Regions from separate parts of the Oleiphilus sp. HI0043 genome, predicted to be linked through region 3. Evidence: predicted binding sites of a transcription regulator. Region 3 holds the regulator's gene; each other region holds the start of a gene.

Region 1 (6,251 bases), on a different contig from region 3:
CATAAGGCTCTCCTGAGATCTCATAGTTGTATACCACAGCTTTACCAAAGGGAGTTTGGTAAGCAACATTTAATAGTGTTATATCAGTATCAGCGACATCCGCAAAGGCACCTGAGTTAATTCGGTTTACTTTATAAATATAGGATGCATCTAAAGTAAGACCTTCAATTGGCTTAACCGTAACTCTCGCCGCATCAAAAGTCTGGCGATCTTGGCGCCAACCAACATGACCTACATGACGCTGACCGTCCAAGGCAATCACTTGACGCCCTAGTTTTGCTGTCACCATGTCATTCTTATATTGAATAAAGCCTTGATCGAGCTCAGTTACTTCTGAGTCTAGAATTAATGCATCATCGTCCGCTTCTTCAATCCCCAAAACTTCACGACTATCTTCAAACTCGACCAGTGCAGTAAAGCCTTTGAATTCTGCCGTTTTGTATCCGATTCTCGTACGTAGGGTTAAGGCATCTGAATCAGTGTCATTGCTTCGGTCGTCACTTTCATATCGTAAACGCAAGTCACCATAGGCTTTACCACCTGTAATCGCCTCAGTAATCGTTTCTGGTGCAGCGACAACGCTACTCGAAGCAATGATCGTAGCGATTGCTGTGCTTAATAGGCTAATTGAACGTTTTTTCATTTACATCTCCTAGTTACTTTTTTAAAGGCCAAGCATAAGTCAGTCATTCTTTGTTTATGCTGTGACCCTCGCTATAAATATGGCTTTACTAATTCTTAAGGCATTAAAAAAGCGCTCACAAACAATGCGCTGTGAGATAACTACTGAGCCTCTACTCAACAGTTTTCTCGTGTCGCATTACTTGTGAACGCCGTTGTCCACCTACCCCCTATGTTTACGCCATTGTAAACGGGAGTAATGATTAACTTGTCTTACGCTGCCGCAATACCTGAGGCAGCTTTAGTTTTTTTTACTGAGGCACTAATCGGTTCAACTTTTCGTTGTTTTTCGTACAGGAACTTTAGAACTTCTGATCGAAGGTGAACGTATTCTGGGTCTTCTGCTAAGGCCAATCGATCACGAGGGCGTTCAAGACCAACATCTAATATTTCACCAATCGTTGCCGCTGGGCCATTAGTCATCATGACAATTCTATCTGACAGCAAAACTGCTTCATCAACATCATGGGTGATCATAATAACGGTATTATTCAGCTCATTCTGGATCTCCATTAAGGAGTCTTGCATATGCGCCCTGGTCAGGGCATCTAGCGCGCCAAATGGCTCATCCATTAACAAAATCTCTGGCTGCATCGCCAAAGCACGAGCGATACCCACACGCTGCTTCATACCCCCTGATATTTCGTCAGGACGCTTATACATAGCGTGATCCATATGAACCAAGTGAAGATTATGTTCTACCCACTCTTTAGTTTCTGCTTTTGACTTAGTTTTTCCGAATACTTGCTTAACGGCCAGCTCAACATTTTCATACGCCGTCAACCACGGCAATAGAGAATGATTTTGGAAGACAACGGCCCGCTCAGGTCCTGGTTCTGTCACTTCTTTGCCGCTAAGAACTACACCGCCATTGGTTGCCTGATGTAGGCCAGCGACAACGTTCAAAACGGTTGACTTACCACAACCCGAGTGTCCGATAAGCGATACAAACTCGCCCTTTTTAATTTGTAAACTCACGTCCTGCAGCGCTGTGAACGGCCCCTTTGGTGTCGGAAAGACCATATCTATATGACTAATATCTAATAATGCGCTCATAATTCTATCCTCAATAAATTCAATCGTATTTCGTTACTTGTAGCTGTTCGGGCAGGTTAAGGCTTAAAGGCCTTTATTATCCCAAGACACTCGCTTTTGTATTTGTAACATTGCGCGATCTAACAAGAATCCGATAAAACCAATTACAACGACTGCTGCCATAATTCTACTTAGTGAATCTGAACTACCATTCTGGAATTCATCCCAAACGAACTTTCCAAGGCCTGGGTTTTGGGCCAACATTTCTGCGGCGATCAACACCATCCATGCGATACTTAAGGACAAGCGCATTCCGGTAAAGATCATCGGTACTGATGCAGGTAAAACAATTTTCTGAACATGTTTCAGAGCAGGTAATCGCAACACCTTACTTACGTTGACCAAGTCATCATCAATGGATGCAACACCCACTGAAGTGTTGATAACCATTGGCCATAAACAACATAGCGTTACCGTAATCATCGATACGATAAAGGACTTGGCTACCATTGGGTCTGGCGAGACGTAGAGAGCACTCACCAAGATTGTGACCAAAGGCAACCAAGCCAAAGGAGAAACAGGTTTGAACACCTGAATAATCGGATTAACTGCCGAGTTCAGTGTTTTGTTCAGGCCAATGGCAATGCCTAAAGGAATCGCTATCGCGGCAGCCAATAAAAAACCAGAAGCGACCGTCTTTAAGCTGGTAAAGATTTGGTCAAGGAAAGTTTCTTTTCCTGTATACGCTCTGATTTTAGGCACATAAGATGGATCTTCAGCCACTCGTGCCGCATTTCTTTTCTCTTGCCTTTCGTAGAAGGCTTGCTCTTTAGTCCGCTCGGAAACGTGCTCATCATATAAAGAGACGAACTGCTCCATTACCATCGCGGGACCCGGAAACTGCCCCAAAGAAGTTTTAACACTCTGTGCGGCTGCCGCCCAAATAATGAGAAATACCGCAATACCTGCCATGGGTATTGCCAGAGTCTTCGCTGCCATCGCTCCAAACTCTAATACCTTATCCAACCAAACAATTGGTTGTTCTATATCGTCCTTAAGAGATGTCGCCGTTGACATAATCTTCTGCTCCTGCTTAAAGCTACTTCAGTTAACTGACGACTCTCGTTCTAACAAACATTGAGAGCCGATCAAGATAAATCTTTCTTAGACAAACTTCGTTATCAGCAGTCAGACAACAAACCCTGGTTCAGGCCAGCATTTGTCGTCCGACATATGTAATACTCTTTAGATCTTGTCGCCTGATTTCAGACCAATTGAGAACTTCTCGATATACTTGTTTGGTTGTGTACCGTCATAAACAATGTTATCGATAAAGTGCGTTTGTGGGTCACGGTAGCCATCTTCAGTAGAGAAGTCTGGGAAGTCAGCCGCTTTCGCTTTACCTTCTTTGATCAAAGACTGCGCCGCACGTGCATAGATATCAGGACGATATACTTTCTTCGCCAAATCTTTGTACCACTCGTCGCTCTTATCTTCAGAGATCTGACCCCAACGACGCATTTGCGTTAGATACCAGATAGCATCTGAGTAGTATGGGTAAGTCGCGTTATAACGGAAGAATACGTTGAAGTCTGGTACTGAACGCTTATCGCCTTTCTCGTACTCAAAAGTACCCGTCATACTGTTTGCAATAACGTCATAGTCAGCACCAACATAGTTAGGTTGTGACAAGATCTTAACCGCTGCTGGACGGTTAGCATTGTTGTTAGCATCTAACCACATCGCTGCACGAATCATCGCTCGCGTTAAACGAACTGTCGTATTCGGGTATTTCTCAGCAAATTCTTTAGTAATACCAAATACTTTCTCTGGGTTGTCTTTCCAGATCTCGTAATCAGTCACTACTGGCACACCGATACCTTTGAATACGGCCTGCTGGTTCCAAGGCTCACCTACACAGTAGCCATAGATCGTGCCGGCTTCCAAGGTAGACGGCATTTGTGGTGGAGGTGTTACTGATAGCAAGGCATCTGCATCGATCTTACCTGTCGTGTCACCCTTATGAGGCGCGTAGTAGCCAGGGTGAATACCGCCCGCTGCTAACCAGTATCTTAGCTCATAGTTATGAGTCGAAACCGGGAATACCATCCCCATGTTAAAAGGCTTTCCATCTTCCTTGTACTTCTCGACAACTGGCTTCAGCGCATCAGCTTTAATTGGGTGAACAGGTTTTCCATCAGCCATCTTTGGAATATTTGGCTTCATCTGTTCCCAAATATCATTTGAAACGGTGATCGCATTACCATTCAAATCCATTGAGAAAGGCGTAATGATATGAGCTTTAGTTCCATAACCCATCGTCGCTGCAATAGGCTGTCCCGCTAGCATATGTGCACCATCCAAGCGACCGTCAATTACGCCATCAAGCAAGACCTTCCAGTTAGCTTGAGCTTCAATTTTGACGTACAGGCCTTCATCCTCAAAGTAACCGTTTTCATAGGCGACAGCTATTGGCGCCATGTCTGTTAGTTTGATAAAACCGAAAGTTAACTCCTCTTTTTCCGGATAGCCTAATTTCTCTGCATGCGCCGCGCCGCTAGTCATACCAACTGCGACACTTGCGCTGATTACTGTTGTCATCGTTGCCGTTTTTAACGATTTAAACCACTTCATAAAACGCTTCCTTTATATCAATGAATCAATAATAAACTTTCAAAAAATCCAAAAAAAAGGCGCCCACCGATTAGTCGCCTCTAATGAGACCACTAACTGATGAGCACCTTTGCTCGTTCAAACCTGACCGCGCCATTGCGATCTTGTTTGATGTCTTTCTGATCGCCGTTGATAGAAAGACATTATGTTTTGTTTCATGAACGCCTTGCGTTCGTAGATATACCAGTTAAAGCACAAGCCGTGCCAACTTTTTATACCTTATATATCAACTACTTGACAATATCACGCAGAAATACGACCCATTTCAGTGCACCAAGCACTTACTAACGACTTGCTTTAGGGCTACTCGACATCACCCAATAAGGAAAACACATCAATAATGCTTTCAGCCACTTTCACAATCGGCTGCCCCTTATCCATCGCCAACTTTCTAAGAGAGGTATATGCCTCATCTTCACTCAGGCCCTTCTGTTTCATCAACAAACCTTTAGCCTTCTCTAAGGTCTTTCTTTCGGCCAATTTGGTTTTTGCCGTGTTTAATTCCTTTATTAAACCTTGCTGCTCATGAAAACGAGCTACTGCGATATTAATAATTGAAGGCAAGCGCTGTGGCTGTATATCATCCACAATAAAAGCACTGACACCGGCCTTCACCACCTTCTGAACCAGCGGCGGCGCATCCTTTTCTGAGAAAACAATGACGGGAAGCGGCATGCGCTCTCGAAGTTCGACCAGTTGCTGTAAAGTGTCTTCGTCGGGCAAGTCCATACCTACCACGAGAATATCAGGCTGATACTCCTCCGCTTTAGCCAACATAAGACAAGCTTCGGTAACTGTCTCGATTATCGGATAAGCGTTTTCGCGAAGAGCTCTGCGTAACAACGCTGCTCTTGAATCCAAGGGATCAATTAACAGTGCGCGTTCTTTTTGAGAGAGCCCTGTATTTGAGATAACAGCTCTAGTCATACGACACCACCTTATTCATAAATTCAGACGCAACAGGTAGGAATACTCATGTCCTTCATGCATAGATCTGATAAATATTAAATGGTAAAAACAGAGGATATAAAATAGAAGCGAGCCTTACAGAAGTACAGGCTCGCGATAAAGTCGTAGCTATACCTAGCTAACCTCTATCATTTGAACAGTACCGTCTGGTAATACCTCATGCATATGACCTTTCGGCTCATCCAAAAACTGAACCAAAACCAAACATGCTACAGCAGCACCCGCAATCACCATAAAGAAGGTCGATGCATCAACGAATGAGTATACCGTCAGGAAGGTCACACCGCCCACGTTACCATAGGCTCCAACCATGCCTGCGATTTGCCCTGTCATACGCCGCTTAACCAGTGGCACCATAGCGAACACTGCACCTTCACCAGACTGAACAAAGAACGAACAAAGCAACACTGCCGCAACAGCCAATGGAATCATCCAGGTGCTATCAACTAGGGACAGAATCAAGTAACCGACCGTCAAACCAGCAATCAGAATAGTTAAGGTTTTCTTACGACCAAACTTATCTGATAAATATCCACCGGTAGGACGCGCCGCCAAATTCATCAATGCAAATGCACCACCCAACAAACCAGCCATAACAGGTGTTAGATCAAAGGTTTCCATGAAGAATGCTGGCAACATTGACACAACAGCTAATTCTGAACCAAAGGTAACGAAATAAGCCCAATCAAGAATAGCCACCTGCTTAAACTTATACTGGTCGTTTTCTGGTAGAGAAGTATGTAAATGTTCTTTGTTCACTTGATAGATTGAGTGCATTTGGAAAGCAAACAGACCAGCGAGCACCCCCCATAAAATGTTTGCTGTTGTTGCCGATAGTAGACTTACACCCGCTGGAGATAGCTTCCATGTCAAAACAGCCAAGGCAATATACA
Region 2 (6,251 bases), on a different contig from region 3:
GACCAAAGTATTAATTGTGGAAGATGATAAGGAATTAAGAGAAGCACTGTGTACAACATTACAGCTTGCAGGGATGGGCTTCGTAGAAGCGGACTGTGCTGAGAATGCATTGAAGGAGCTTGAAAACGCGCATTTTGATGTAGTGATAAGTGATGTAAATATGCCGGGAATGGATGGCCACGAGCTCTTGCAGCAGGTTAAGTTAAAATATCCTGGTTTGCCGATGATGCTTATCACTGCCTATGGTCAAATTAAGCTGGCTGTTGAAGCTATGCAAAGTGGTGCCGCAGACTATTTAGTAAAACCTTTCGAACCAAAAACCTTAATTCAATCAATTATTAAAATTTTGGGGCTTGGTGATACATCTGAAGAAAAGTCTAGTGATGAGAAAGGGCCTGTTGCTGAAGATCCATTCTCTAAGCAATTTTTTGAAGTCGCTCGCAAAGTTGCTGAATCTGATTCGACAGTAATGATTTCAGGTGAAAGTGGTACGGGTAAAGAAGTATTGGCGAGATATATTCACGAGTCATCATCGCGAAAGAACAAACCTTTTGTTGCTTTGAATTGCGCAGCAATCCCAGAGAATATGCTAGAAGCAACACTGTTTGGCCATGAGAAAGGGGCTTTTACCGGCGCGTATGCAAGTTCGCCCGGTAAGTTTGAGCTTGCCAATGGCGGAACCTTATTGCTAGATGAAATATCTGAAATGGATCTAGGCTTGCAGGCAAAACTACTTAGGGTTCTGCAAGAACGTGAAGTGGAGCGAGTTGGCGGAAGAAAAGCGATTCCTTTGGATGTACGGGTATTGGCGACGACAAACCGTGATTTAAAAGAGTACGTAAACGAAGGAAAGTTTAGAGAAGATTTGTATTATCGTCTGAGCGTGTTTCCCATGGCCTGGAAGCCTTTGCGAGAGCGTCCTATGGATATTTGGCCGCTGGCTAAACGCTTGCTTGCTGAGCATTCTAGCAAAATGAAGCGTGAAAAAATGGAGTTTGGTGAGGGTGTAGAGACTTACTTGTCTCAATACCATTGGCCGGGAAATGTCCGAGAGCTTGATAATGCGATTCAGCGTTCGCTGATTATGGCCTGCAATGGTGTGGTTAAGGTTAGCGACCTATGCTTGGATTTATCCGAGTCGGCTAACTGGATACTTGAATCCAAGCAAGAGGTTCCGACTGAGCAAGTTAGGTCGGTGCAGGTCGAGGTTGAGCCAAACTCTCGAACAGGTTTAGGTAAAGATCTAAAGCTTCGAGAATATCAAATAATTATCGATACCTTGCGTCAAGAAAATGGCAGAAAGAAGAATGCTGCCGAGAAGCTAGGTATTAGCCCAAGAACCTTGAGGTATAAGCTTGCTCAAATGAGAGAGCAGGGTATCGATATTGCAGCTGAAATGGCTGCCTAGGTATCGAATTGAGTGTACGGGTGGCTCTGCTAGTTGCCTGTTACAACAGGATTTCGTCAATCTGCTGATGATCTGTATGGGAGCGTATGCTCCCTTTTTTTGTTATTGCTAAGAATTAGCAATGCTATCATGTTAAACCTTCCAATCTATCTATAATTTCAGCTTGTCTGTGAATTGGCCCGCTTTATGCAGTTACTAACTTAAGCGTATTTTTAGTAACGAAATTTTGACAAGGGGGATGTATGTCTGGGATTAACTCCGTAGGGGCTAGAGCAGATATCAATCAGGTGCTGGCTGAGATGAAAAATCTGCGTGCGCAGGTTCAGAAAACTCAGGTTCAGACTGAAGAAATATCTCCTACAAAAATTAATGCCACCCAGGAAGCGAGCCAAACACCTAAATTCAGTGACATGCTGTCTAGTGCGGTTGGCTCGGTCAATGATACACAATTAAAAGCGGGTCAAATGGCTAAGGCTTTTGAGCAGGGTGACCCAAGCGTTACGCTTTCGCAGGTAATGGTGCAATCTCAGAAAGCATCGGTATCTTTTCAGGCGTTGACGCAAGTAAGGAATAAGGTTGTACAGGCGTATCAGGATATTATGAAAATGCCGGTTTAAGTGTTTGCTTCTCGTTTGTAATGATTGGTATTTGAACAAGCACTGCTTATTTGGATTTTAGTAAAAGGTTAACTTATGGCACTCGCACCCACAGATACAGGTACAGACTCAGCATTGCCCGCTCAGGTGGGTGGTATCTCGGGTGAGCCTGACGTTGTCGGCACTGAAAGTGACTTGATGACCGGTATAAACCGGCTTGGAATCTTTCGGCAAGTAGGTTTGATGGTAGGTTTGGCCGCGAGTGTTGCCCTCGGTTTGGCGCTTGTTTTATGGCTTCAGGAGCCGGACTATCAGCCGTTGATGAGCTCGGTAGAAGCTCAGGACCTGGAAGAAGTTTCAAGCATTCTTAACTTGAATGGTGTTGACTTCAAGATGGATCACCGTACCGGCATATTGCTTGTTGAAGCGGGCAGGGTTCATGAAGCAAGAATGAAGCTGGCAGCGAATGGCATTACAAGCGATAACAGTGTCGGCTATGAGATCCTTGACCAGGATCAGGCCTTGGGTACTAGCCAGTTTATGGAGTCGACACGATTTAAGCGAGGCCTGGAAGGTGAGCTGGCGCGATCAATATCCAGTTTCAGAAATATCCGTAGCGCCAGAGTTCATTTGGCTATTCCGAAGAGGTCGGTGTTTGTTCGTGACTCAAGAGAACCTAGTGCATCAGTTTTGATCGAGACCTCTTCTATGCGGCCAGTGACACGTGAGCAGGTTGACTCGATTGTTAATCTCGTCGCCGGAAGTGTGCCGGAAATGGATATGAGCAAAGTTACTGTTGTTGATCAAAAGGGTAATCTATTGTCTCGGAACAACGAGTCCGAAGAAGACAAGCTGGTTTCAAGGGAGTTTGAGTATTCGCGTAAAATGGAAAAAGTTCTAAATGAGCGAATTACAGGTATATTGAGTCCTATCCTCGGGGCGGATCGTTTCAGGTCAGAAGTCTCGGCTGATGTGGATTTTACCCAGGTTGAAGAAACGGAAGAGTTTTACAACCCTGACATGCAAGCAGTCCGAAGTGAACAAACCTTGGATGAGCAGCGCCAGATGATGACAGATGGCGGTGTACCAGGCGCGCTTGCTAATCAGCCTCCCGCAGCGGGTGCTGCCCCTGAAGTAGCCAACGGTGCTGGCGCTGGTGAAGGAGGTTTACCGACAAATGTGCGTAAGCAAACCACTCGCAATTTTGAGGTGGACCGCACAATCAGCTACACACGTCACCAGCAAGGTAGGCTAAAGCGCTTAACGGTTGCTGTAGCAATTGATGATATACAGAATATCAACCCGGAAACAGGTGAGGTAAGCTATACTACATGGACGGCTGAAGAGCTTGAGCGTTTGACGCTATTGGTAAGGAATGCGGTAGGGTACTCAGCCGCACGAGGTGATAGCGTAAATGTGATTAATACGCCTTTTGCACCTAAGTTTGTGGAAGCCGTACAAGAGCCGGAAATATGGGAACAGGCGTGGTTCAAAGAGCTGGTGCCCAAAGGCATAGCAATGTTGTTCGCCTTGATTATTATCTTTACCGTCATTCGACCAGTGTTTAAGAATCTTTCTGAAGCTGGCGCTCAAGCGAAAGAGCTTGCTTTAGCGGGAGATGAGGACGGTTTGGCACAGATGGATGCCATGAGTGAAGGTGAGGCAGGAGAACGAGTTACTTTGAGTGCCTCTGATGAGTTTCTGTTACCGGGGGCTTCGGAAGGTTTTGATCGACAACTTAATGCCTTGAAAGGTTTGATTGCTGAGGACCCTGCTAGGGTTGCTCAGGTAATTCGTCAATGGGTAAATGTAGATGACTGATGGTGACGGCGATAAAAAGCTGCCAAAAGTTTCGCGGGTAGATGCTGCTGCGATTTTACTAATGAGCCTGGGTGAAGCGGACGCTGCCCAGGTTTTGAAGCATATGGGGCCAAAAGAAGTACAGCGGGTGGGTACCTCTATGGCGGCATTGAAAGATATTAGTCAGGAACAGGTCGAAGGGGTAATGATCGAGTTTCTGGAGGCTGTCGGATCCCAAACGGGTATGGGAATCGGTTCTGATGAGTATATCAAGAATATGCTGACAGAGGCTTTAGGTCAGGACAAGGCGGATAGCTTAATTGACCGAATTCTTGTTGGTGGTAATACAACTGGTTTAGATACGCTTAAATGGATGGATGGTCGTGCTGTAGCGGAGCTTATACGTTATGAGCATCCACAGATTCAGGCCATTGTATTGTCATATCTTGAATCAGATCAGGCTGCTGAAGTGCTAGGCGTATTAGACGAAAAGGTACGTCTTGACGTTATTATGCGTGTCGCTTCTCTCGAAAGCATTCAGCCACAGGCTTTGCAAGAGCTGAATGATATTCTCGAAAAACAGTTCTCGGGTAACGCTGCGACTAAGACCAGTAAGATCGGTGGTGTCAAGTGTGCGGCAGATATTATGAACTTTATTGATACAACTATTGAAGCCGACTTGATGGATAGTATCAAAGAAGTTGATGCTGAACTCGGTACTGAGATAGAAGAGCTGATGTTTGTCTTCGATAATCTCAAGGATGTTGATGATAGAGGGATACAAACGCTCCTCAGGGAAGTCTCCTCAGATATTCTTATTGTTGCACTCAAGGGTGCTGATACTGAATTACAAGAAAAAATCTTTAAGAATATGTCTAAGCGTGCTGCCGAATTACTCCGTGATGACCTTGAGGCGAAAGGTCCTGTTAAGGTGAGTGAGGTAGAAGGTGCGCAGAAAGAGATACTCACCATTGCTCGACGCTTGTCTGAATCCGGTGAAATTGCGCTGGGCGGATCTGGCGAAGCGATGATATAGCATGAGTGACAAAAACAAGCGTGTCCCTTTAGGTGAACTGAGCGCCTACGAACGCTGGGAGCTGCCGAATATTGGCGATCCCGGTCGTGCGGCTAGTCAGGCAGAAAACGCCAGAAAGGAGAAAGTCAAACCACCGACTGCACAGCAAATTGAATCAATAACTAAGCAGGCATATGACTCCGGCTTTGAAGAAGGCCATCGAGATGGTTTCGCTAAAGGTTCAGAGGACGGTCGTGCTGCGGGTCATGCAGAAGGTTTGGAGGCCGGTAAAAGTGAAGGTTACGAACAAGGGGTTGCCCAAGGCCAGGGTGAAATTGCCGAAAAATTGTCACAGCTAGATGCCCTAATGAACCAGTTGGTTAACCCCATTCAGCAGCAACAGCAAGTCGTTGAAGAGGCGATGTTAAATGTTGCGGTTGCGCTTTCCAGAGCAGTGATTCACCGAGAGCTCAATATTGATAGTGCAAGCCTTACACTGGCTTTGTCTCGAGTCATGGAAGGTTTGCCAGCGCTGGACTCAGGGGCAATGTTAAAGGTCAATGAGCAGGATTATGAAACTGTTTCAAAAGCACTAGAGGCTTTAGGTTCTGGTATTGAGCTAGTGAAAGATCCAAGTGTTATAGCTGGTGGCTTCTTACTGAAGACTTCAGCTCAGGTGATTGACTATACCGTTGAAAAACGATTTCAAAAAGCTGTTCAGAGTATGCTGGATACCGCTGTCAATAATACAGCTTCAGGTACTCAAGAAGTGCCAGTGACGATTGATAGTCTGAGTGACTATTCGGCTGACACCTTGAAAGAGGAACCTGAAACAGGCGATGATGAACTGCGCAAGCTTGATCATGAAATACAAGATTCCGAGTTGCCGGGCACCGAGGATACCGAGGACACCAGTACTTCTGGGGAATTAGATGAACAACTAACACCTGGCCCTGAAGATGAGTGATCTGCTTGAAATCAACACTGCTAGTAATATAGCTGCGAATCTTGGTGTACTGGCTGATTCTGTTCCGACGCAGGTGGCACCACAATTTAGCGGGCGCTTGACGCGCATGGTCGGTCTTACCTTAGAGGCTGTTGGTTGCCAAAGTGTTGTTGGTGATCGTTGCCTTATTCATTCTGTTTCGGGTGACTTGATCGAGGCTGAAGTGGTCGGCTTTGAGGATGATCGTACATTTTTGATGCCACTTGTTGCTGCGGATGGTTTGAAGCCGGGTGCCCTGGTTACGCCAGCTGACTCCATTGGTGAAGTCGCTGTAGGGTGGGGCTTGCTTGGGCGTGTGCTTGACGGTGCCGGAAACGTATTGGATGACCACGGTCCATTAGAAGCTGAAACCCGTATACCTTTTAATGGTGCGGTGATTAACCCGCTTGCCAGAGCGCCAATTCGTGAGTCCTTGGATGTCGGGAT
Region 3 (6,251 bases):
AGCACACTTTGTACAACAAGTAAGCGCCGATAGCCCGAACACTCATGGCTATGGCAGCTCTATTACTTATATTGCAAAAGACAACTTGTTACGTTTTTCCGGCCAAGCTAAGTTAGTACAACAAGACAACTCCTTTTCAGGTGAAGAAATAGAGTACGACATTGTACGAAGAGCTATACGCGCCAAGGGAGATCAGACCCAAGGGTCTCGAGTTAAAATTCATTACTACCCTAATGCCGAGACCGCATCGGAAAATACTGAAGTGCCACTAATAAAAGGTTCTCCAGAAAACGAAAACAAACTGCCACTCGAACCTGCTCCAAATGCCGAGTCCGGTGCCGAGCAAAAGCAATAGACCTGAGCAACAATGAAAACTTTAAAAGCAGAAAACCTAGCCAAGGCCTATGATAAACGCCAAATAGTTAAAGATGTTTCCCTGACTATCAACAGCGGTGAAGTGATCGGGCTGCTCGGCCCTAACGGTGCTGGTAAAACCACTTGTTTCTATATGATTGTAGGCCTGGTTAAGCATGATAAAGGCAAGATATCAGTTAATGATACCGACCTATCATCCATGGCTATGCATGATAGGGCACGAAACGGTGTCGGCTACCTGCCCCAGGAAGCTTCAATATTTAGAAAGTTAAGTGTTCGAGACAATATCCTGGCGGTACTAGAGATTAGAAAAGATCTTTCTCGCAGCGAAAGGCGACAAAGAATGGAAGCCTTACTCGAAGAGTTTCACATCACTCACATCAAAGATAGTCTTGGCATGGCCTTGTCAGGCGGTGAACGTAGGCGAGTGGAAATAGCCAGAGCTTTAGCAATGGAGCCTGACTTCATTCTACTCGATGAGCCCTTCGCAGGTGTCGACCCAATATCGGTCAACGACATCAAGTCAATCGTCTCTCACCTTAAAAGTAAAAATATCGGCGTACTCATAACCGATCACAACGTTAGAGAAACGCTGGATATTTGTGAAAAAGCCTATATTGTTGGTGATGGCCATATCATTGCTTCAGGAAGTGCTGAAGACATTCTGAATAATGAAAAGGTCAAACAAGTCTACTTGGGCAATCAATTCAAATTATAAGCCAGTGGCTAGTTCATAGCATTCGATTCGAACAGCATATACAAACAATTAAGCATGACTTTCAGCTTAGAAATGAGTAGCATGCAATTTTCACGTCAACAAGACGATAACTTGATCTAAAACAATTATTTGTAGGCTGGTAACGTAAATATACTTTTATTTGTTTCACACTTTGCTATCTTCGCACTACACTTGTGTAAATGAAGTAAATATAAATACGTTTATTCACAGCGACCATTTCCGCAAAATATAATAAGCGACAATACATGATTCAAAATTTAAGTCTTAAGTTGGTGACATCCTCATGAACATGAAGGTTTCTCTCCAATTAAAGCTCGGTCAACAACTGACAATGACACCTCAATTGCAGCAAGCAATCCGCTTGCTACAATTGTCGACTCTTGACCTTCAAAACGAAATACAAGAAGCATTGGAATCTAATCCTATGCTCGAACTCCAGGACGATAACAACGAGCCTGGAAATACAAGTGATAAACAAGAAAATCAGAATGAAAGTCATCAAAATGATGGCAACGAGTACGCCTCTCAGGACAACCAACAAAGCAGTAGTACAGACACCAGTTCGAGCGAAGCACCTGCTAGCAATGAAGCCGACACGCCTAGTGAAGAGTGGTCAGATACTATACCGGAAGATCTGCCTGTTGATACGGCTTGGGATGACATATATACAAACAATGCGCCCAGTGGTCCCGTTCCCGAAGATGACAACAATGCCTTCGAACAAAGAAACGCTGCTACCGAGTCTCTTGCAGATCATCTAGATTGGCAACTTAACCTTACCCCCATGTCTGATCGCGACCGATACATTGCGATGTCATTAATCGACGCAACAGATACAGACGGCTACCTAACGAATACCGTTGAAGAGATACACGAGGGGCTGCACAACTCAGATGACGAAGACCCGGTTGAATTAGATGAAGTTGAAGCCGTCTTAAAACGCGTGCAGCACTTTGATCCACCTGGGGTATTTGCCAAAGACCTGCCCGACTGTTTGCTGCTACAGTTACGCCAGCTACCAAAAGATACGCCCTGGCTACCACAAGCAAAGCTTGTAATCAGCCACTACCTGAACTTATTAGGATCAAGAGACTACGCTCAACTAATGCGACGCAGCCGCCTTAAAGAGCATGAACTGAAAGAGGTTATCTCTCTAATTCAGTCTTTGAACCCTAAACCAGGTGAATCCATTGCTTCTTCCGAGCCTGAGTACATTGTGCCAGATGTCGTCGTAAAGAAAGAAAAAGGACGCTGGAAAGTTGAGCTCAACCCAGAGATTGCGCCAAAAATAAGGGTCAATGCAAATTATGCTTCGTTTATAAAGAGAGCTGACTCCAGTAACGACAACACCTTTATGAAGGATCAACTTCAAGAAGCAAAGTGGTTTATTAAAAGCCTACAAAGTCGTAACGAGACGCTTCTAAAAGTGGCAAGTAAGATAGTAGCTCACCAACAAGGCTTCCTTGACTATGGTGATGAAGCGATGAAGCCGCTGATTTTACATGATATTGCTGAAGCGGTAGAAATGCATGAGTCCACCATATCTCGTGTGACAACACAAAAGTACATGCATACGCCACGAGGCATATTTGAACTCAAATACTTTTTCTCAAGCCACGTCAGCACAACTACTGGCGGAGAGTGCTCGTCAACAGCGATTCGCGCAATTATTAAGAAGTTAATATCAGCAGAAAACCCTAAAAAACCTCTTAGCGATAGCAAGATTGCCGACTTGTTGAAAGAGCAAGGAATTAACGTCGCCCGCCGCACTATCGCAAAATACCGCGAAGCGATGTCGATCCCCCCATCGAACGAAAGAAAAAGATTGGTTTAATACAATATTTGATAACTTGCTGCCTGCAGCAAGTTGATTTGATAAGCGAAAAGTGAGTCAATATTCAACTCTCGCTAAAAATAACGATGATAGGAGAATACTATGCAATTAAATATCACTGGCCATCATGTAGATTTAACTGATGCACTTAAAGAATATGTGAAAACCAAATTGCAAAAGCTAGAGCGCCATATTGGCGGCATTAGCAACGTACAGGTAACCCTTTCTGTATCGAAACAAGCACATATTGCTGAATCAACGCTACATATCGCTGGTGCAGATATCCACGGCCACGCCGAGAACGACGACATGTATGCCGCTATCGACCAGCTAGTTGATAAGCTAGACCGTCAAATTCTTAAGCACAAGGAAAAGAAAGTTGACCGCGCACACGGCGCAGCAGCACGCTAGTTATTAGCGATCTTTAGAGTCGAAAAATGTCTGAAAATAAAATTACTATCGAGGCCATCTTGTCACCGGAGCTAACCCAACGCGGTTTGCCCGGTGGTAGCAAGAAAAAAGTTCTTCAACAGGCTGCACACCTGGTCTCAAAACAATTTCCTCATCTTGATGAAACTGAAATATTTGACAACCTTATTTCTCGTGAACGACTGGGAAGCACGGGAGTTGGGCAAGGAATTGCCATTCCCCACAGCAGACTGGAAAACTGCAAACAAGTTATTGGTTGTCTATTTACACTTGAAAAAAAGATACCTTTTGACTCGATAGATAACGAAGACGTTGATATTCTTTTCGTTTTACTTGTCCCCTCCGAGGCGACGAGCGAGCACCTGGATCTTTTAAGTCAAATTGCAGAGAAGTTCAACAACACTGCTTTTTGCGATAGTTTAAGGGAATCTGCTACAGGCACTGAACTTTATCAGAAAATAATTGCTTAAGACCTACAAACCTTAGAAGCTCAAAATTGCTAGGAACTTCTTATGAAGCTCGTTATTGTCAGTGGCAGATCCGGTTCCGGAAAAAGCACGGCCCTTCACGTCCTTGAAGACATGGGGTATTACTGCATTGATAATTTACCGGTTGGGCTTTTACTAAACCTTGGTAAACAATCACTACAAGGTAAAGATACAAGGTTAAGTAACGTTGCGATCAGTATCGATGCTAGAAATCTGCAGGGTGGAATAGAAGCATTCCCCCAAGTTTACGAGAAGCTAAAGCAGATGGAGATTGATGTCGATATCATTTTTCTTGACGCACAAAGTGAGACGCTCCTAAAGCGCTTTCACGATACTCGACGCAAACACCCACTTAGCAGCACAACACACTCACTCACCGAAGCGATTGAAACCGAAAGAACGCTTCTCGACCAGCTGGCACTAAAAGCTGACCTGACTGTCGACACTACGAAACTAACCCTATACGAGTTAAGAGACCTCATAAAACTTAGAGTGACAGGCAAACGAGAGCAAGAGCTCGCCATACTCTTTCAATCATTTGGTTTCAAAAATGGTGTTCCTAGCGATGCAGATTACGTATTCGACGTTCGCTGTTTGCCAAACCCATACTGGGACCCAAACCTTCGTACTTTTAGTGGATTAGATAAGCCCGTCGTAGACTTCATGAACGCCCAACCCGAATCCATACTAATGAAGGAAGATATCATTAACTTTCTCAGTAAATGGCTTCCTCAATTCAAAGCATCAAACCGTAGCTACATGACTATCGCGATCGGCTGTACCGGCGGCCATCACAGATCGGTCTATATTAGCGAACAGCTTGGTGCGCACTTCAAGTCGCAATTTGATAATGTCCAAATTCGCCACAAAGAGCTACCTTCACCTCACAAAACGTAATAAACTACCCTCTTTTCATTAGCTTAGTAGAACATCCATGCTTTCAGAACAAATCGAAATTATTAACAAACTTGGTCTCCATGCCCGTGCAGCCGCTAAATTTGTCGGTACTGCAACACGCTTTGAAAGCAGTATTAAAATCGCAAAGGATGGCCGAGAAGTCGATGGTAAAAGCATTATGTCTGTGATGATGCTCGCCGCAAGCTGCGGATCTTTTGTTGAAATCAGCTGCGAAGGTGCGGATCAGGAAGAAGCAATGACAGCGATCAAAGACTTGATCAATGATAGGTTTGGAGAAGGCGAATAAGCGCTCACTAAATTTCAAGCCCCCCACTCTTATCAGCTCCAATAAACTAGAACTCACTTTATAAAAGCAAACTAAGGCTCTGTTTATTGGATTATTCTGACTGTCGAAGTGTCAATTCATGCGCTATACTTAAGCAAACGTTTAAGCTATCTATATAGGTCTAATTGTAATCATCACTTCACCAGGCTTATCTGTTTTATCACTTAGCAGTTAACTAGAGATCAACGTGTTCCATGCCTAGCCAATTTTCAAACAAAAGCGCTAAAGAGAAACTTCATAGTGTAAATGAAGTAATCGAAAGCGGCTCTATCCGGCAAATTGAAAGGGTTGTGAACAAGGGGCTAAACGCAAGTGATATTGCACACCTAATTGAATCCTCTCCACCGCGAGAGCGAGCACTAATATGGCGCTTGCTGAATGACGATTTAAAAGGTGAAGTCCTACAAGATCTCTCTGAAGACATACAGGCGCACTTCCTCAGCAAGTTAAATGCTCAGGAAGTCGTAAACTTCACAGAAGACCTCGATACAGATGATCTCGCCGACATACTTCAGCAGCTACCTGACAATGTATCAGCTGAAGTCCTTGAGTCAATGGACACGCAAGACCGTGCCCGTGTCGAGGAAGTCCTCTCATATCACGAGGACACTGCCGGCGGCTTAATGAATACAGATACCGTCACCATCCGCCCCGGTATCACTATTGACGTTGTGTTGCGTTACTTAAGAAGACACCGTTCCTTACCAGAAATGACTGACAAATTGTTGGTTGTTAGTCGTAAAGATGAGCTAGTCGGAACTCTGCCACTTAATAAATTACTTGTCTCTAATCCCACTGCCACGGTTCGGGAAGTAATGGAAACTGACACCATTACCATAGATGTCAATCTGACCGATAGCGAAGTAGCTAATCTATTTGAAAGAAGAGATCTCGTCTCTGCGCCGGTTATTAACAAGGAAGGCATCCTTCTGGGCAGAATTACAATCGATGACGTGGTTGATGTCATCAGAGAAGATGCTGACCATTCGCTAATGAGCATGGCAGGTCTTGATGAAGAAGAAGATACATTCGCCCCCGTTAAGCAAACAAGCAAGCGCAGAGCTATATGGCTTGGCATCAACTTGATTACTGCCTTCATCGCATCAACAGTGATTGGCGTATTCAAAGAAACCATCGAGCAAG
Region 4 (6,251 bases), on a different contig from region 3:
CGATCGCACCATCCATCCATTCGGGAACCATTGGGTTAAACTCTCGAGCTGGCTGATATTTTAGTCGATAAAATTCATTGGTAGACTGACTGGTCTCAAATTTTTCGCCATAAGGCTGTTGTCCCGTCAGCATTTCGTAGAGAACAACAGCAATTGAAAACATGTCGGACTTTAAAGAAGCTTTTCGTCCCAGCTTATACTCTGGCGCACCATAGGTGTCAGTTCCCAGTACTTGCTCACGTTCAAAGGGTGATTCTATTTCAGCAACACCCGCAATAAAGCAGGAACCAAAATCTATAATCGTTACCTTACCCTCGTCATCGACCATTATATTTTCTGGTTTAATATCCTGATGCAAAGTCTCTTTACGATGCATAGCACGAACACCCTTCACTACCTGATGAATTATCGACATAACTCTTTCGATACCGGGCTTTGGATTTGCTTTCATCCACTCAGCTAGCGTTTGGCCCTCAACATAATCACAAACGTAATAAAGGAACTTTTGCCCTCTTTCACTTTCATGAATATTTACTACGTACTTACTGTTAATACGGCCAGCTACCCAGGGTTCCAATACAAATCGCTCTTTGTACGCCAAATCATCATCATAATTCACTGAAGGCGTTTTCATAGCATGTAACTTGTCAGTGTTATGATCTTTTACCAAATATACTTGTGATCGATTACTGGCATGTAGCTCTTTTATCACATGGTAGCCGTCAATAGACATTCCAGGGGAAAGCTCTGGTGGGAAGGGTAAGTCTGAAAGCTTTACGTAGGCATCTTCGGCATTTGGACAAGGCAAAGCATCGACTCTGACAATCTGGCAACTCAAGTTATCATCGGAGCCGTTTTCGAGTGCAATATCAACCAAACTCTCACAAAGCCCGGTAAATTCATCCGACTTGCAATCAACCGCCTTAGCAATGACTTCTTTTATACGTTTATCGTTGATAAAATCATGAATACCGTCGGTACTCAGAAAAAAGATATCACCAGATTCGACATCCTCCGAGTAATAGTCGACATCAAGCATTAAATCCATTCCCATTGCACGAGTAAGATAAGTGGAATCCTTACTTACTCTGGCGGAATGGTCATGCGTGAGCTGCTCAAAGTTATTTCCCCGAAGGCGGTACACTCGGCTATCGCCGATATGAAATATATGCGCGACACGCGACTTGATAACCAAGGTCGACATTGTACTGATATAGCCATGCTCAGCCTGAAGATAACCAACCCCCTGCCCATATAACCAACGATTCAAAGCCGTTAATACTTTTTGAGCTGAGTTTTTAACTGTCCAGGAGTCAGGTGTACTGAAGAAGTCGGAGATAAAGTTCTTAACGCAGGTTTCGCTTGCCTCCTTGCCCGCCTCTGCACTACTGACTCCATCTGCAACAATAGCAACCATTCCCTTTACAGTTAATAGAGGCTCTTTCGGGACGTATATTCCGACAGAATCTTCATTTTGGTGCTTTAAGCCCTTTACTGATATTTGCCCTGCACTTGTACGAAGCCCGCTTTCTAGATGCATCTGATATTTCACTCACTTATTTATTATGGGTATTATTGCGTCAATAAGTAGCAAAATAACACCCCCTTTAGATTAAAATCTTAATTTTCAACGGCATATGTAAAAACGAACGCAATATACTGCCTTAGGATTGAACTCAGCGCATAGTCATGCACCATTATCAACCAAGGCGGAAAACAGCATTTTTTAGCTGCACCACTTTAAAGCACGCGTTTTTTCTCAAACGCTCAAAACCTGGCTATAAAACACGAACTTAAGAATTTTTTTCCTTTTTATTTCAATACCCTATGAAATTATTTCGATACTTGGCATAGCTCATGCTTAATTACAGATAATTGCGTAAACAAGCATTGAGTAACGCTAAAGCTTTTCACTAGTAAATAAGCACAGCGTATGCGCAGATTCTCAGACATACGAGGCCATAGAATGAAGAATAGTAGAGTTGTTGTAGTCGGTAACGGCATGGTGGGTCATCACTTCGTTGACCAAATGATTGCATCCGAAATTGGAGCACACATTACAGTACTAGGCGCCGAAACGCGACCAGCCTACGATCGGGTACATCTCTCTGAAGTGTTCTCTGGCAAAGAGCCAAAAGATCTAGCACTAACAACCCGCGAATTCTACAAAGATAATGGTGTTGATGCGATTTTTGGTGATGCCGTTACAGATATAGACCGTAAAAACAAAATTGTTATCACTGAAAGCGGGCGACGCTTCGATTATGACAAGCTAGTATTGGCAACTGGTTCTTATCCTTTTGTACCACCTATCAAAGGTTCTGAAAGCAAAGAATGCCTAACCTACAGAACAATTGATGACTTGGGTGAAATTAAATCACATGCCCAGACCTCAAAAATTGGTGTAGTTGTAGGTGGTGGTCTGCTTGGTCTTGAGTGTGCAAACGCACTTCAAAATCTAGGGCTTGAAACTCACGTTGTTGAGTTTGCTCCCGGCTTAATGGGTGTTCAGCTAGATGATGGCGGCAGCAAGATGCTTCGCCGTAAGATCGAAGCGCTTGGTGTTCAAGTACATACCCAAAAAGCGACTACGCTTATCGATAACAAAGGTGATAACACAAAACTGCGAATGAACTTCGCAGATGACACGCATCTTGATACTGACATGATCGTATTTTCTGCAGGCATTCGCCCCTATGATCAGTTAGCACGTAAAACCGGGTTAGAAGTTGGTGAGCGTGGCGGTATCGTTGTCGATTACCACTGCCGAACCTCTGACTCGGACATTTTTGCTATAGGTGAATGTGCTCTATATGGCAACATGATCTACGGACTGGTTGCGCCCGGTTATAGAATGGCAGAAGTTGCTGTTCAGCAATTCTCCGACGACGACGAAAAACCTTCGTTTACTGGCTCAGACATGAGCACGAAGCTGAAGCTTCTGGGTGTTGACGTCGGCTCAATTGGCGATGCCCATGGTAAAACGCCCGGCTCAATCGCTTACGTCTACAGTAACGAAAACTCAGAGATCTATAAGCGAATCATCGTATCTGAAGACGGCAATACACTGTTAGGTGCAGTACTAGTTGGCGACTGTTCAGATTACGACACACTTCTTCAATACTACCTGAACGGTATCGAGCTTCCCGAAAACCCTGAAGGAATGATTCTACCGAATGTTGAAGGGGGTGGTCCTGCGCTAGGTGCTTCAGCACTACCAATGGAAGCAACAATCTGTTCATGCCTAAACGTTAGTAAAGGCGACATTATTAACGCTCTTGATTCCGGTTGTTGCAGCGTAGGTGATGTAAAAGGTGAAACCAAAGCAGCTAGCGGTTGTGGCGGTTGCGCAGCACTTCTTAAGGATGTTGTTGATACTGAGCTTGAAGCGCGCGGCGTTACGGTTGATAAAAGCATTTGTGAACACTTCCCTCATACGCGTGAAGAGCTATATCACTTAATTCGTGTCGGTAGTATCATGTCATTTGGCGAACTGGTAGAAAAACACGGTACCGGCCTTGGTTGTGATATTTGTAAGCCTGCGGTAGCAAATATGCTTGCAGCTAGCTGGAATGATTACATTCTAGAAGAGCAACATACAGGCCTGCAGGATACCAACGATACCTTTCTTGCAAACATGCAAAAAGATGGCACCTATTCAGTTGTCCCACGTGTACCAGGTGGTGAGATTACGCCTGAGCAACTGATCGCTATCGGTCAAGTAGGCCAAAAGTACAAACTTTATACAAAGATTACGGGCGGGCAGCGTATAGACTTATTTGGCGCTAAACTTAATGACCTACCCACTATTTGGGGTGAACTAATTGCAGCAGGCCTTGAAACGGGTCACGCCTACGGTAAGTCCTTACGTACCGTTAAGTCGTGCGTCGGATCAACTTGGTGTCGTTACGGAGTTCAGGATAGCGTGGGTCAAGCAATCGATATCGAAAACCGATACAAAGGTTTGCGTACTCCGCACAAGCTAAAAATGGCAGTATCCGGCTGTACTCGTGAGTGTGCAGAAGCGCAAAGTAAAGATGTTGGCATCATTGCAACTGAAAACGGCTGGAACCTCTACCTTTGTGGAAACGGCGGCATGAAGCCACGACATGCTGATCTGTTTGCGACCGATATCAGTACCGAAACGCTAGTTAAATATATTGATCGCTTCTTGATGTTCTACATCAAAACAGCAGACCGCTTACAAAGAACATCTGTATGGATGGACAACCTTGAAGGCGGTATCGAATACCTTCGTGAGGTTATTATTGAAGACAGCCTTGGTATTGCAGCTGAACTTGAAGCTCAGATGCAAAGCGTTGTCGATACTTATCAGTGTGAATGGAAAACTACGGTCGAAGACGAAACAAAACTACGTCGCTTCCGTCAATTTGTTAACTCTGATAAAGAAGATAGTAACGTTGTTTTCGTTGAAGAGCGTGGTCAAGTAAGACCTGCTAGCGAAGACGAAAAATCAAAATTAATCGCTAAGTCAGCTTAATCCAGTACTCACAGATAGGAGAAAATCAAAATGGCACTTAATGAAGTTATCTGTACGAAGTACGATCTTGTAGAAAATTCAGGCGTATGCGCGCTAGTAAACGATGAGCAAGTTGCGATCTTCTACATACCGAGCAGCGAAGAAAAGATTTTCGCAATATCTAACTGGGACCCATGCGGTAAGGCAAATGTTCTTTCTCGCGGGATTGTTGGAGATTTAACCGGCAAGTACGTGGTTGCTTCTCCCCTATACAAACAGCACTTTGACCTTAAGACAGGCGAATGCCTTGAGGAAGAAGACAAATCTGTAACTGTTTACCCAGTTAAACTCGAAGGCGATTCGGTCTTGCTAGCCTAGGCAGCAAGCAAAAAAGTTCTATCAAGCGGGGTGTGTTGGCTGGACTCACGAGGTCGTAAAACAGTCTTCCCACCCCATACATTCTTTCCCTTGTATGTCGCAAGGTTTAGCCCCGAAAGGGGCTTCTTTTTTAACCCCCATCATAAACTTGCTGAAATCAGTGCAATCGTTCAATATGCGCTTTTAACCAAAGCCAACACTTACAAATAGCAGCTGTTTCAGACCTTAGATGCGCACACCTATATTCAATTACCCAATAATCTGGCTCAAAGCTTTTCTGGCAAGCCTGGTTATTTTCTCCTGCTCTACAAAGGTGTGGAGCGAAAGCGCCAATATCGCGGTTGCCTCTAACTTTATCTCCACCGCCAAAGTTTTAATTAAAAACTTTGAGAGTGAAAGCAAGCACAAGATCCATGCCTCCTATGGATCGTCGGGTAAGTTGGTCGCACAAATTACTCACGGCGCTCCTTTCGAGCTATTCTTGTCGGCCGATCAAAAGTCACCACACTTCCTCAGCGCTAAGCACCTTACCCTACCAGAGTCACAGTTCACTTATGCGATCGGACGGCTGGCACTATGCGCTAACACCCCTATTTCTGACGCCAGTTTGTCAAATATACTAAAAGCGCCGCAGATTAAGAAAATAGCATTAGCTAATGCTAAGCTTGCCCCTTATGGACGCGCTGCCCAACAAGTATTAGAACAACTTGAAATAGACCAAACTGATCGTAACAAATGGATTCGCGGCGAGAATATTGCGCAAACTTTCCAGTTTCTGGTCAGTGGTAACGTTAACCTAGCCTTTATTGCAAAAGCTCAAGCAAACTCTTCAGACAATATTCAGCCAGAAGCATGTATTTCTATTCCCTCTGAGCTATATGATCCGATAAAGCAGGATGCTATTCTACTAAGTCGAGCAAACAAGTCCCCTGCTGCCATTGCTTTCTATAACTATCTTAAACAAGGCAAAGCTAGGGAGATAATACAAGGCTTTTCGTATAACGTGCCCGACACCACTCTAGACAATCAGCACAATTAAGCAGCGATATGTTTTTTTCTGAAGCAGATTATTCAGCCATATTAGTCACATTAAAACTTGCTACAGTTGTTACGATCAGCTTATTAGTCATGTGCACGCCACTTGCGTGGTGGCTTGCCCGCACAAAATCTTGGCTAAAAGTACCTGTATCTGCCCTGGTCTCTCTACCCTTAATTTTACCCCCCACGGTACTAGGCTTTTACCTTTTGATCGCAATGGGACCAAGCGGGTATATTGGTGAAATGACCCAGAGTCTGGGCATTGGCACGCTCCCCTTTACATTTTGGGGGCTTGTACTTGGCTCAATTATCTATTCGCTGCCCTTTGTTGTGCAACCAATACAGAATGCTATGG

What was found. The regulator sigma-54, encoded in region 3, starts transcription at its own class of promoters, with help from an activator protein. The targets are predictions, from matches to a motif close to TGGCACNNNNNTTGCTNT.
Region 1: the regulator sigma-54 is predicted to act here: its motif matches at 4,579-4,596, upstream of A3729_RS17700 (CmpA/NrtA family ABC transporter substrate-binding protein).
Region 2: the regulator sigma-54 is predicted to act here: its motif matches at 1,584-1,601, upstream of fliE (flagellar hook-basal body complex protein FliE).
Region 4: the regulator sigma-54 is predicted to act here: its motif matches at 1,847-1,864, upstream of nirB (nitrite reductase large subunit NirB).

What each region holds. Positions count from the first base shown of each region.
Region 1 is NZ_LWEY01001323.1:13,460-19,710, reverse strand. Features, by position in the region: gene A3729_RS17715 (alginate export family protein) at 1-643, opposite strand, end outside; gene A3729_RS17710 (ABC transporter ATP-binding protein) at 895-1,737, opposite strand; gene A3729_RS17705 (ABC transporter permease) at 1,801-2,715, opposite strand; gene A3729_RS17700 (CmpA/NrtA family ABC transporter substrate-binding protein) at 2,962-4,350, opposite strand; gene A3729_RS17695 (ANTAR domain-containing response regulator) at 4,693-5,316, opposite strand; gene A3729_RS17690 (NarK family nitrate/nitrite MFS transporter) at 5,473-6,251, opposite strand, start outside.
Region 2 is NZ_LWEY01001400.1:14,700-20,950, reverse strand. Features, by position in the region: gene A3729_RS19220 (sigma-54 dependent transcriptional regulator) at 1-1,408, shown strand, start outside; gene fliE (flagellar hook-basal body complex protein FliE) at 1,651-2,025, shown strand; gene fliF (flagellar basal-body MS-ring/collar protein FliF) at 2,101-3,825, shown strand; gene fliG (flagellar motor switch protein FliG) at 3,818-4,840, shown strand; gene A3729_RS19200 (FliH/SctL family protein) at 4,842-5,786, shown strand; gene fliI (flagellar protein export ATPase FliI) at 5,779-6,251, shown strand, end outside.
Region 3 is NZ_LWEY01001489.1:28,823-35,073, forward strand. Features, by position in the region: gene lptA (lipopolysaccharide transport periplasmic protein LptA) at 1-355, shown strand, start outside; gene lptB (LPS export ABC transporter ATP-binding protein) at 368-1,093, shown strand; gene A3729_RS21325 (RNA polymerase factor sigma-54) at 1,404-2,948, shown strand; gene hpf (ribosome hibernation-promoting factor, HPF/YfiA family) at 3,051-3,359, shown strand; gene ptsN (PTS IIA-like nitrogen regulatory protein PtsN) at 3,386-3,847, shown strand; gene rapZ (RNase adapter RapZ) at 3,890-4,762, shown strand; gene A3729_RS21345 (HPr family phosphocarrier protein) at 4,800-5,069, shown strand; gene mgtE (magnesium transporter) at 5,303-6,251, shown strand, end outside.
Region 4 is NZ_LWEY01001422.1:14,482-20,732, forward strand. Features, by position in the region: gene A3729_RS19780 (bifunctional protein-serine/threonine kinase/phosphatase) at 1-1,540, opposite strand, end outside; gene nirB (nitrite reductase large subunit NirB) at 1,967-4,501, shown strand; gene nirD (nitrite reductase small subunit NirD) at 4,532-4,858, shown strand; gene modA (molybdate ABC transporter substrate-binding protein) at 5,088-5,897, shown strand; gene modB (molybdate ABC transporter permease subunit) at 5,906-6,251, shown strand, end outside.